Regions from separate parts of the Staphylococcus ratti genome, predicted to be linked through region 1. Evidence: riboswitches for the same ligand, from Rfam matches in the RefSeq annotation. Region 1 holds a riboswitch; each other region holds the start of a gene.
The links. Region 1 has a riboswitch for thiamine pyrophosphate ahead of LN051_RS07810 (ECF transporter S component). Riboswitches for the same ligand answer to the same signal wherever they lie in the genome.
Positions count from the first base shown of each region.

Region 2: another riboswitch for thiamine pyrophosphate. It lies ahead of LN051_RS09660 (thiamine phosphate synthase); the one in region 1 lies ahead of LN051_RS07810 (ECF transporter S component).
Region 3: another riboswitch for thiamine pyrophosphate. It lies ahead of tenA (thiaminase II); the one in region 1 lies ahead of LN051_RS07810 (ECF transporter S component).
Region 4: another riboswitch for thiamine pyrophosphate. It lies ahead of thiO (glycine oxidase ThiO); the one in region 1 lies ahead of LN051_RS07810 (ECF transporter S component).

Region 1 is NZ_CP086654.1:1,624,767-1,627,953, reverse strand. Features, by position in the region: gene LN051_RS07815 (ABC transporter ATP-binding protein) at 1-1,026, opposite strand, end outside; gene LN051_RS07810 (ECF transporter S component) at 1,039-1,623, opposite strand; TPP riboswitch at 1,751-1,851, opposite strand; gene graF (glycopeptide resistance-associated protein GraF) at 2,037-2,168, opposite strand; gene auxA (lipoteichoic acid stability factor AuxA) at 2,466-3,187, shown strand, end outside.
Region 2 is NZ_CP086654.1:1,983,532-1,986,718, forward strand. Features, by position in the region: gene LN051_RS09645 (ThiF family adenylyltransferase) at 1-120, opposite strand, end outside; gene LN051_RS09650 (thiazole synthase) at 120-887, opposite strand; gene thiS (sulfur carrier protein ThiS) at 889-1,083, opposite strand; gene LN051_RS09660 (thiamine phosphate synthase) at 1,103-1,672, opposite strand; TPP riboswitch at 1,888-1,997, opposite strand; gene LN051_RS09665 (Bax inhibitor-1 family protein) at 2,010-2,648, opposite strand; gene LN051_RS09670 (LysM peptidoglycan-binding domain-containing protein) at 2,931-3,187, shown strand, end outside.
Region 3 is NZ_CP086654.1:718,404-721,590, forward strand. Features, by position in the region: gene LN051_RS03305 (single-stranded DNA-binding protein) at 1-295, shown strand, start outside; gene LN051_RS03310 (LysM peptidoglycan-binding domain-containing protein) at 826-1,569, shown strand; TPP riboswitch at 1,671-1,770, shown strand; gene tenA (thiaminase II) at 1,836-2,513, shown strand; gene thiD (bifunctional hydroxymethylpyrimidine kinase/phosphomethylpyrimidine kinase) at 2,518-3,187, shown strand, end outside.
Region 4 is NZ_CP086654.1:2,265,463-2,268,649, forward strand. Features, by position in the region: gene LN051_RS11105 (hypothetical protein) at 1-463, shown strand, start outside; gene LN051_RS11110 (DNA-binding protein) at 578-1,180, shown strand; TPP riboswitch at 1,207-1,310, shown strand; gene thiO (glycine oxidase ThiO) at 1,387-2,478, shown strand; gene LN051_RS11120 (L-cystine transporter) at 2,557-3,187, shown strand, end outside.

The sequences.
Region 1 (3,187 bases):
AACCGTATTTTGAATAAATTGGAGTTCTGGGTTTTGATAGACTAAAAACATATGAGAAGCTGCTGTTTTTAGTTTGCGCACCGGTTTTTGATTGTATGTGAGTGTACCTTCATATGGAATAAGTTGCATAAGCGATTCAAAAAAAGTCGTTTTTCCTGTTCCATTTTTACCAGTAATGGCAACCCAATCACCAGACTTTATGCTAAATGATGGAATGTGATATAAAACACGCTTGCCTCGCTTTATCACGCCACCATTCAATTCTAGTTGAAATGAGGAATGGGGTAATGCAGCAGATCCCAGTGTTTTAGGCGCTGCTAACCAAGCATTAGGATGCCAAACACCATATTCAGATAAAAGTGCTTCAAAATGGTTCAAAATATCTGTTGGTGTACCTTCTTGAATAATCTGCCCATCGTGATTCATCAAAATGACACGATCTACATAGTTCCAAATGTGCTCAACTTTATGTTCAACAATTAAAACGGTTTGTTCTTTCCAAATTTCACGTAACAGTTGCCATAAATTTTCGGTTGCTTCTGAATCGAGCATGGCTGTAGGTTCGTCCAAAAATAACGTATCTGTTTGTTGCAGTAAAGTGCCAGCAATAGCTAATTTTTGCTTCATCCCGCCGCTTAATTGATGAATGGATTGCTTCGGATCGACGTCTAATTTAACTGCTTCTAATGCCGCTTTTATTTTGACATTCATTTCGGTTGGTGGAACTTGGTAATTCTCTAAAATAAATGCTAACTCTTCATTGACTTGCGGCATACAAAATTGAGCGTCTGGATCTTGAAAAATGACGCCGGCATTTTGAGAGATTTTCAATGTTTCATATTTCATGGGTAAATCAATTAAATGAGGTACGATACCACTTAATACATTCAATAATGTACTTTTCCCAGAGCCAGAAGGGCCGAGTAAAAGTACCTTTTCTTTGTCCTTAATTTCAATATTTAGCCCATCAAAAATTTTATGAGGGGCATTCGGATATTTTAATCGTAAGTTTGTTGCTTTTAACACGTTGCATACTCCTTATAAAGCATCGTAATCTTCTTTTGAGGCAGGGCGGAAAAGCTGTGTCACACCGGTTTTGTCCAACGCTTTTACAAGGAAATAAGAAAACATTCCTGCAAGCACCGCACCACTAATTAAACGAGCAACGATAAGTAAAATTAAGTTCCAAGTGGCTACTTCACTTAAATAGCCATAATACCAATCGATTGGTAGGCTGATAATTGCAGCAGCCATACCTGCAAGGATACTGACCATAAATGTACGAGAACGGTATTTGAAAATAGCGAAAACAATTTCACAAGCTAAACCTTGAAGTAATGCATAGATAATAGTTGGAATATCGAAACGTCCCATTATGATTGTTTCTCCAGCGCCTGCAGCAAATTCAGCAATTAGTGCAATACCCATTTTGGGAATGATTAAATAAGCAACAATAGCTGCTGCGAACCACATACCATACATTAATTGATCGATGTGTAGGCCTAGCGGTTGAACAGTATAGTAGGCCACCCACCAAAAATTATAAATGACAGCAAAAATGACTGATATTAGCACAGTGACTAAAATATCAGATAATGTTAAACCTTTTCTACTTGAACTCATAAACATCCTCCTAATTACAAAAAAACACAGCACCTCAACTAGAGGTACTGTGTATGACGTGGAAGTGAAACTGCAAATCTTTAAAAGAGTCATACGCGCAAAAAGGCATACTTATCTCGAGGGAATTTGAGCTTTCCTCACACTTTCCTACGCTAGTATCGTCTAGTTCAGGTTCAAAGGGTTTGAGGTAAACACCTCATCTCAGTTTTCACACCCCTAGTGTGTCTTTATTGAATGATTAAAGTCACTATACACCCGACACCTTTAAATGTCAATGTGCATTCTTAAGTTAATACAATATTCAAAATGTTAAACGTAAAATACGAGAGGTATGTTTATTAAAATGACTAACAAAAATAGCCTATAAGAACAGGGAATCCCTCTGTTCCTATAGGCCAATAGAGCGAGACGTATTATTCAAATGTGTTTTGAATATCGTCTTTTGTTTTTTCAGCGCCTTCTTTAGTGTCTTCTTTTTTATCTTTTAATTCTTGCTCTTTATCTTTAGCATTTTCAGCTGCTTTTTTAATTTCTTCTTTAGACATTTTACATCTCTCCTTTAAAAGGTATCTATATAAAAGAGTTCCCCTTTTTTTAAAACGTTAAACATCAGAAGTACACAACAAAAAATGTGATTTTTGGTATAATATATGTTTTAAACGACTACAAAAAGATAATATAATTAAATACAGTGATAACAGTCGTCTATATTTAAGGTAAATCGGTGTGTGTGGTAGAAGGTGTGACAGTACAAAATACGTCTCTCCATCTAAAGAATGAGATTTGTTTTTTATAAAGACATAGTTGATGTCTTCGTATATAATAATTGTGAGGTGAAGCGGATGTCTTTGTTTAATAAATACACCGAGGTGATTTACAGTTATATTATCGGTGCGATTTCTATTTTATTAAGTCTTATTATTTTTCTTAATATCCCATTGATTCACCAATTTAGTCAGCATAAAAAACCTGCAATTAATATTGAAAATTTGTGGGACTTTATTATGGCTTTTTTCAATGAAATCATTCGCGTAATGAGTAATTATATTGGTGAAATTCCTTTAGTGAGTGGCATTATTATTTTATTATTTGGGATTTTTATGATCTTTATCGGAAGAACATTAACGAATACCACTCGTTTCGACTATGACATTTCTATTTTATTTTTATTGATTGGGATCATTTACTTTGTGCTTACTTTGATTTTTATGTCACAAGTGTATGGCATAGCGGCATTTGTTTTTGTAGTTCCCTTTATCATACATATTGGGTATATCGCATATAAAGATGAACTCAATCCATTTAATCGTAAAAAGCATTATCTTTGGATTATTATCAGTTATGGCCTTTGTTATATTATTGGCCAACTCGTGCTCTACGGTCGTATTGAAGAACGTGAAGTGGCGCCTATAGATGTCTTAAGTATTAATACGTTCTTTGTGATTTTATGGTTACTCGGGCAAATGTCTATTTGGAACTTCTTATTTTTACGCCGTGCTCTACCGATGACACAAGAGGAAATTACTGGAGAAGAAAACCCGTATGTACGAAGTAAAAAATACAG
Region 2 (3,187 bases), 360 kb from region 1:
TTCTGCAATACCACTTCCAAGCGCGCCTACACCAATAATCAGTGCGCATAGGTTTTGTAATTTTTTCTGAGTTGTATTGCCAAAAGCATGGAATTTTTCTTGCCTATCATAACGTTTCATCAAAGAAAACCGATTCCCTCTGAAGGGCTTGATTGAACCGCATTGTAACGAATAGGGATACGTCCCGCTTCATAACTCAGACGCCCTGCTTCGATCCCTTTTTTCATTGCTTCTGCCATTTTAACTGGGTCTTTCGCACTAGATATTGCAGAATTCAACAAAATGGCATCCGCGCCTAATTCCATAGCTTCGGCACAATCTTTGGCTGAACCTATCCCTGCATCAACAATTACAGGCACTTGGCTCTTTTCAATAATGTACCGTAAATTTAATGGATTACTGATGCCTCGACCTGTACCTATTGGGGAAGCAAGTGGCATCACTGCGTGTACGCCTAATTGTTCTAAGCGTTTGGCTAATACGACATCATCTGAAATGTACGGACATACAATGTACCCTTTTTCAAGCAAAATTTCACAAGCTTTATATGTTTCAAGAGGATCTGGTAATAACGTCGCGTCGTCTCCTATCACTTCTACTTTAACCATGTCGCAGACCCTTGCTTCATTGGCTATTTCAGCAATACGTACTGCTTCTTCTGCTGTTTTAGCTCCTGCTGTGTTCGGAAAAGTTATAAATTTTTCTAAATCAATATCTGCTAGCGGATTTGGAAGTGCATTGTCATATAAATTCATACGTCTTACCGCAAATGTCAACACCTCAGTTCCAGAAGCGACAATCGCTTGCTTTTGAATGTCAGCATTTTCAAACTTCCCTGTACCGAGCAATAATCTAGATTTAAATGTAAATTGTCCAATTTTCAACATGTTAACCGCCTCCTACAAATTCAAGTATTTCAATTTGATCATTTTCTGAAATCATATGTGCAGTCCATAATGAACGTTTGATTACTTGACCATTCACTTCTACTGCCATACGTTTGCTTTCAATTCCAAAATGTTGAATCATTTCTGCTATCGATATCTCTTTATCAAAACATTGCGTTTCGCCATTCACTTTCACCTTCAATCGACTCACCTCCTTATCCATTCCATTTCTGCACCATTTTTAAAAATCCCTTTACATCTTGATTAAATGCCCCATCAATCATCGCTACACCTTGAAATGCTTTAGGTACGTGCGCAATGGTTTCCACGTTTATCCCCCCTATCCCTACGAGGGGGAAGTCCTCCCTTAAAGCATCGTTCACTTCTTTAAACGTACGTGGCGCTTTCCCTGGTTTTGAGCGGGACATATACAAATGTCCAAAAAGCCCCCAACGCACCCCTGTCTGTTTTATCTTGCGAATCATCTCTTGAGAATGGATCGACATACTCACTTCCCAATACGCCATATCTAGTTGCTTCGGGAGCTGATACTCACTAAAATGAATACGCTTCATTCCCATTTCTTGCGCCAATAAAATATTGGTATGGATAATAACCTTTTGCTTAGGGAACCCTTTATCCATCAGTATTCCAAGCCATTTTTTCAGTGACTCATGAGACATTGGCACACGTATAATCACTCCATTAATCCATGGTTCAATTTTTACTAATCTGTCTATATGCCTATCATTTAATATTTCATAAGGGGTAACAGCAATAATCATTTCTAAACCTCCTTAAGTCGTTGCAATTAGGGTTCCATCTTCTATCCAAACAACATAAAAAAACGAGGACAGCATGCTGTCCTCGTCTTTAATATCAGAGTTAAGTTAAAAAGTAGCGACAGATGATTGAAATGAATGACATTTCGATTTCAATCCATCTTATACAGGGGAATGAATCTTTCAAATAAGATTTTGTTCCACACCTGTAGTCTCCAAAAAGATATACGCCACTTTCCTACGCCAGCATTATCTGGATCAGGTACAGGAATTTCAAAATCACTATTTTAATCTCAGCCATTAGATGATGGCACTTCCAGTGGTACTTTAATATTCAATTTTATCTGCGAACGTAACGTGCAATATGAAGCACGTAACGAATAATTCTAAATAGATTCAAGAATAAATTAAAACCCATTTCTCTCGGAGAGAAAGCGCCTCGTTTCATCCTATTAAAATCATACAACGTATAAAGGAGAAAAAGCAATAGCCCAACAATAGCAATGATGGTGTGATACAACGGATTGTGAATAAACCATCCTACAAGACTAGCAACAATTAATGCTACAAGCGTGACAAATAGGTACTTTCCTAAACTCGAAGCATCTTTAATCATAAAAAAACCAATGAAACCAAATACGACAAAACCAATAATTGCCAATAAAACATTTTTAAAGAAAACACTAGGTCCTAAATCTTGTAATGTCGCAGTAAAAGTCGCATAAGATAATAAACCAGAAACAATGGTATACACATGCGACATAATTGGACCGCTAAAACGCGCACGTTGAACGACCATCGTTACGAGTATGAGCAATAGCAACCCTATAGAAAGTGGTTGACGCCATTCCATAGGTAAAAACTGACCAAAATACGTCGCAATGCCAAAAATAATCCAATAATACGTAAAGAAAAGCCACACTTTTCCATATTGAAATGGATGCTTTTTAACATTACCGGATTCAGAAATCGATGTCATCCATTCCCCCTCCTTTTTGAGGTTGTCTTTATAAATTCAATGCTAAAACAGTAAATGAATTATTACAACCATTTTAATATTTAAAAAATATGAAATTCGGGTATAGGACTTAAGTCCCATTCCTAAAAACATTTCAAGTGTTTTTCGATCACTTTTTTATTTACCACAACATTACACCTTTGTAACATGTCACAAATCATGGTTAATTTTTGTTACCATGAAGTGGAATCTAATAAAGTAGTAACTTATTTAAACAAACTATGAAAATAAGGAGGCAATACTTTGAAAAAATTCGCTTTTGCACTTACATTTACTTCTGGCGCTGCAGCATTATTAGCTCACCAAGATGCGGATGCTTCAACACAACATACCGTTCAATCTGGTGAGTCAATCTGGACTATCGCACAAAAATACAATATCTCTGTGGATCAAATTACACAAGATAACAATCTTTCGAATCATATTATTTTCCCAGGTCAAGTGCTTTCAATTGGCTCAGGAAATAGCGGTAACACACAAAATACTACGGCACCAAACCT
Region 3 (3,187 bases), 910 kb from region 1:
AGCGACAGGTATCATTACTAAAGCCCCTAACTATTTTGATACTGGTGAAACCCCATTTGTCACTTTTTCATTAAAGGTAAAACGGGATTATAAAAGCAAACATGATAAACCTATTTTTGATTATTTAAATTGTAAAGCTTTTGGAACCGTTGCAACCTATATTCATGAAACATGTCAAGAAGAGACACGCGTTGCAATCAGTGGCCAAATACAAAGCCGAAGATATGAGTATCAAGGAGAGCGACGCTATGCAACTGAATTGGTTATTTTCCAATTAGAACATCTATCCTCATAGCTCTGTGAAAAAGCACTATTCCAATAATCCAAGCTTATTAAACGATAATATCATCCATTTATACTAAACCTTATAACCATTTACTTTCCTACTCCCGATCTTTCCAATGACATGAAACACGAACCATTGAACAATGATATCGTATATTTCTACTCAATTTTATTTTCACTTTAATCTTTTTTCTCACATGTGTATTAATGCCTATTATATTGAGTGAAACAATAGGGGATAGAAATCCTTTTGATTTCGTTAGCCTATGCGCCCGTCGCTCAAAAATAGTTTCATTTATTCACTTAAAGCGGAGATTTATCTACGTGTATTGACATTAAATATGTAGATATCTCCGCTTATTTTTAAGCTTTATATACGTAGTTGAGCGAGGGCGCGATATGTCCTCGTTTTACTTTGTAATATATTTGTAATGAAAATGGTACTTTATTTAATGTCAATGTCATCTTTTTGAAAAAGACTGGTGCTATATTATTTGTGAACATAACAGATTTTCATACCAATTACTGGAGGATTACTAAATGAAAAAATTACTTTTAGCAACATCAACAGTAGGTTTATTAGCAGCGGCACAATTTGCTACTAATGCTGAAGCAGCGCATCAAGAGCATACACAAGTTCAAGAAGGTGTTCACTTCATTCAATGGGGTGATACTTTAAATAAAATTTCAAAGAAATACGATGTTACTGTACAACAATTAAAAGACTGGAATAATTTAAAATCTGACCTTATCATCGCTGGTGAAAAATTATATGTAACAGAGGCAGCGGCAGCAGCACACAGTGCTACTTCAACGCAAAACTTTGTTTTACCAACGTCATCTAGCTTTGGTTCATTCGAAACAGCTACTTACAACCAATCTACAAGCTATTCAGCACCTGTAAATTACACGACGTCTGGTTCATATGAAACTTATACAGCACCAGCAACTCAATATGTAACGCCGTCATATTCACATGTTCAAACTCAACCAACATCTCATTACCAAGCACCATCAACAGCTGCTGGTTCTGGTTCTGTATATCAACAATTTATTAATGCTGGTGGTACACCTGCAATGTGGAATTCTATCGTTTTACCTGAATCAGGTGGTAATCCTAATATCGTTAGCCCAACAGGTTACAGAGGGCTTGGTCAAACAAAAGAAGCTTGGGGAACAGGTAGTGTAGCTACTCAAACTCAAGGTATGATTAATTATGCAAACTCACGTTACGGTTCTGTAGAGCGTGCAGTTCAATTCCGTTTAGCTAACGGATGGTGGTAGGCGATTGTAGAAATCGTCTGAAGCACTGACTTATTTTTGAGTCGGTGCTTTTTTTTATTGATATTCTGTAATGGTTTTGTTACGTTTAATTTAATTAAATAAAAGACTACTAGGGGAACCGTATGGTTGAGATGAATGATATTCAGACCCTTTGAACCTGATATAGTTAACACTAGCGTAGGGAAGTAGCGTAGACATTAAATCCTTTTTATGATGACTAGGCTACTTTATCATGTAGTCTTTTTTCATTTGAAAGGAGTTTTTTTATGTTATTTTCTGAAATTGTTAAACGTGAGGCGTCAACAATTATTGATGGTATTTATGGTGATGAATTTATTCAAGGTATGATTCAAGGGGATATTCCTGAAGAGGCAATCAAACATTATTTAAGAGCGGATGCACGCTACTTATTTGAATTTGCCAAAATTTATGCATTGTTAATTCCTAAAGTGGATTCTAAAGAAGAAATTGAATTTTTGACGGAACAGATCGCATTTGCAGCTTCTGGGGAAGTTGAAGCGCATCATATTCTCGCAGATTATGTCAAAGTACCGTATAATGAAATTATTAAAGAAGGAGAATGGTATCCTTCTGCGGATCATTATATTAAGCACATGTACTTTAATGCCTATCATTATGATGATGTGGCCTATACGATTGCTGCAATGGCACCTTGTCCATACGTCTATCAACAAATTGCGCAACGCGCGTTACGTGAAGTAGACTTTGACGCTAACCACCCATTAAAAGCATGGTTTGAATTTTATGCTGAGGGAATGGATGAATTAATGGAACACATTGATACGTGGTTGAATGCATGTGCAGAGCATGCGTCTGATGCAGAGCGAGAACAACTAAAACGAAACTTTTTAGAAAGTACAATGCATGAGCGAAACTTTTTCAATATGTCGTATCACCAAGAAACATGGAATTTTGGGGGATAAAACAATGAATAAATTAAAAATCGCATTAACGATTGCAGGTACAGATCCTTCTGGCGGTGCCGGCGTCATGGCAGATTTAAAGTCATTTCATTCCTGTGGTGTTTATGGAATGGCGGCAATAACGAGTATCGTAGCTCAAAACTCTTTGGGTGTACAACACATTCATAATTTAGAGCAAACGTGGGTGGAAGAGCAACTTGAAAGTGTATTTTCTGACGAACCACCACATGCTTTAAAAACAGGTATGATACCAACTATAGATATGATGACTATGATAGCAAACCAGATTAAAAGTAAGTCTATTCCTTATGTGATCGATCCAGTTATGATTGCGAAAAGTGGCGATTCGTTAATGGCGCCACAAGGGAGACAAGCTTTAAAAAATACGTTGCTGCCACTTGCAGATGTTGCCACACCTAATATTCCAGAAGCTGAAGAAATTACCCAAATGAAACTGCAAACAGAAGCAGAGATAAAAAAAGCTGGACGCTTTTTTATCAATGAAATTGGCTCCAAAGGGGTTGTTTTAAAAGGCGGGCATTTGGAAGGGGATGCACGTGATTATTTGTTTACTAAAGAAGGAGAATTTACATTTACAGCACCCCGTTTTGATACATTGCATACACACGGTACAGGATGTACTTTTTCAGCAGTCATTACTGCTGAGCTTGCGA
Region 4 (3,187 bases), 640 kb from region 1:
AACAAACACTGGTTTCATCATATATCTCATTGCTGAACCCGGTGAACATTGTGAGGCTTATTTAAAAGCTACGTTAGTTGAAATTGAAAAAGGGGTTAATCAATTATCGAATCAACTTCACGGACGAAATGTTAACTTTTTTATGTTTGAATCCACACTTGAAGCACCTGATGCCAATAATGAAGTAACGAAAGATATCGCTTTTCGTCGCCATTTTTTAACCGAAAACGGTTATGAAAAACAAACTCAAATTGCTTATGTTCAACCATCCCTGAACCGTAAAGGAAAGCCCGTTCCACTTGATTTATATATAAAAGCAAATATTCCTCTCACTAAAGATATTTATGGCACAAGTGTAAAATCATGCTATATCTTAAAGTACGTTTTTGCCAATCGCATTCCGCGTAAAGTCATTTACCCGTTACTCATAAAAATGGACTTAAGTAGAGATATGAACGCATAAGCCCTTGAAATCGTATTTCAAAGCCGTTACAATAAGGTGTAAGTGAGACTGACGGGTCAGTGAACTCAGACTACCGTATGTCTAAATAGACTGATATAGAAAGGATTCATTCATATGCTAACAAAAGAGTTTGCACTGAAATCAGGGCTAAGTGAAAAGCAAGTGCGTAAAATTGTACAGCACTTAGAAGAACGTGGCTACCAATTGAAAAAAACAGAGTACCGTGGGCGTGAAGCAACGGATTTCCAAGAAGAAGACATCGAGTTATTCCAAGAAATTGCAGAACGTGTTGGACGTACAAACAGTTACGAACTTGCATTTGAAGAACTTGAACAAGAAAAAGACTTTTTACAAGTTATCGTTAAAGAGGACAATCATAACTTACCAAGTGACCAACAATTTCCACAAGTTATGCAAGAACTTAAGGCTGAAATCGACAAAATGCGTGAAGAGCGTCAACTATTAGGTCAAATGATTTCTCAAGTACACAAACAACAAGAAGAATTAAAATCATTACATAATCAGCTTAACAGCCAACTTGAAACAAATACAAAATCATTAAACGCCATTACTGAAAGTCAAAAACAACAAACTGAACAGTTATCCAAAACACAAGAAAGTATCGAGTCTCAAGCGAAAGAGCAAAAAGAGCTTGTTACAACAATTAAAAACAACAACGAACAAAAAGGATTTTGGCAACGTCTATTTGGCGGTTAAAATCGTTTAATAACATTCCAATTTAATACATGTGCTAGGGGTGCTCTTAATTGAGCTGAGAAAGACGTCATCTTAACTCTTTGAACCTGAAGTGGTTAGTACCAACGAAGGGAAGCAAAATGCATTTTATAATCTAAACTATTGATATATCTTTGTATTTTTCTATATAGCGTAGCCTCTTGCACATGGTGTAGGAGGTTTTTTGTATGCAAAAAGTGATAATTATTGGCGGCGGTGTAATCGGTTTATCCATTGCTCGACAACTTTCAAAGGGTCCTTATCACATTTCAATTATAGATCGCTCTACTCCACGAATGAATGCATCCTATGCTGCTGGAGGTATGCTAGGCGCACAAAATGAATTTTTCGAAGACACCCCACTTTATCGCCTAGCGATGCAAAGTCGTGCGATGATGCCAGATCTAGCACGTCAACTTTATAATGAAACAGACATAGATATTGAATTTCAATCCCATGGTCTCATCAAAATCGCTACAAACAAGCAGGACATAGCCAAAATTCAACAGCAATATTCATTTTTAAAACGAGATGATCATCGTATCCATTGGTTTTCAAATGCAGAATTGTACAGTATGTTCCCTCACCTTTCACTAGAATCAACTGCCGCATTTAAAATTCAAGACGATGCACAAATCAATGCAAATTTATATACTCAAGCACTCACCCGTTCGGTAAGTACACAAAACAACATTCATTTCTCCCCTCATACCGAAGTACTGCACATTGCACAGAAATCAGAAGGTTATGAGGTATCTACATCTAAAGGGACGATGTATGCAGATATTTTAGTCATTGCTGCAGGCGCGTGGAGTGGCAAATTATTAAATAACTTAGGGATTTTCATCCATACACATGCCGTTAAAGGCGATGTGAAACTCATCGAAACTTCCTTTCCTTTAACACAAGCAACACTATTTAATACAAATGGGTGCTATATTGTCCCTAAAAAACCAAATCGTTACCTTATTGGTGCTACTTCAGAATGGGATAATTGGTCAACAACGAATAATAAAAACAATTTAAAGTGGTTAGACGACGCAAGCCAAGAGATGTTACCCAAATTACGTCATCATCGTACAGTGAAAACATGGACAGGCATTCGACCAATCACCACAAATGAACATCCGATTATGGGGAAAATTTCTGATTCTCTCTATGTCGCAACAGGTCATTATCGTAATGGTATACTTTTGTCTCCGATTGTCGGAGACTTAATGGCTAAAGCAATTCAAAGCGATGCAACTGCATTGCACAAACTTGAATATTTCTACCAATAGTAAAATAACACTTGCTTTTACACCTATAACCTATTATCCTTATTTTATAAATCGGAATTAAAAGGAAGCGTATAGATAATGACTACATTTTTTATTATTCTCAATTTAGCCATTTTTATATTCGTATTAGTCGGCTTAGGTTGGATGGCTAAAAAACATATCAAATTTCCTAAACGTGTCTTTTTGGCATTAGGTTTAGGTGTTATACTCGGCTTAATTTTGCACCTTGCATACGGAGCAAATAGCAAAATCACAACACAAACAACAGAATGGATCGGTATCGTAGGACAAGGGTATTTGTCACTTTTAAAAATGATCGTTATTCCTCTCGTATTTGTTTCAATTGTAGTAGCATTTACCAAAATTGATATCGGAGAAAAGTTCGCAAAAATGGGCGGACTCATTTTTATGTTTTTAATTGGTACTGTTGCAATTGCCGCTATGGTCGGCGTCATTTATGCAATGCTGTTTGGTTTAGATGCCTCTTCAATCGATTTAGGTCAAGCAGAGCAAGCTCGTGGTTCAGAAATCACAAGCCAAGCTAAAGAAATGACTGCTACGACATTACCTGCTCAAATATTAGAATTATTACCTGCAAACCCATTTTTAGATTTCACAGGGGCGCGTGCAACTTCTACAATTGCAGTAGTCATTTTTGCCGCATTTATCGGCTTTGCCTTTTTACGCGTTTTACGTAAAGAACCTGAAA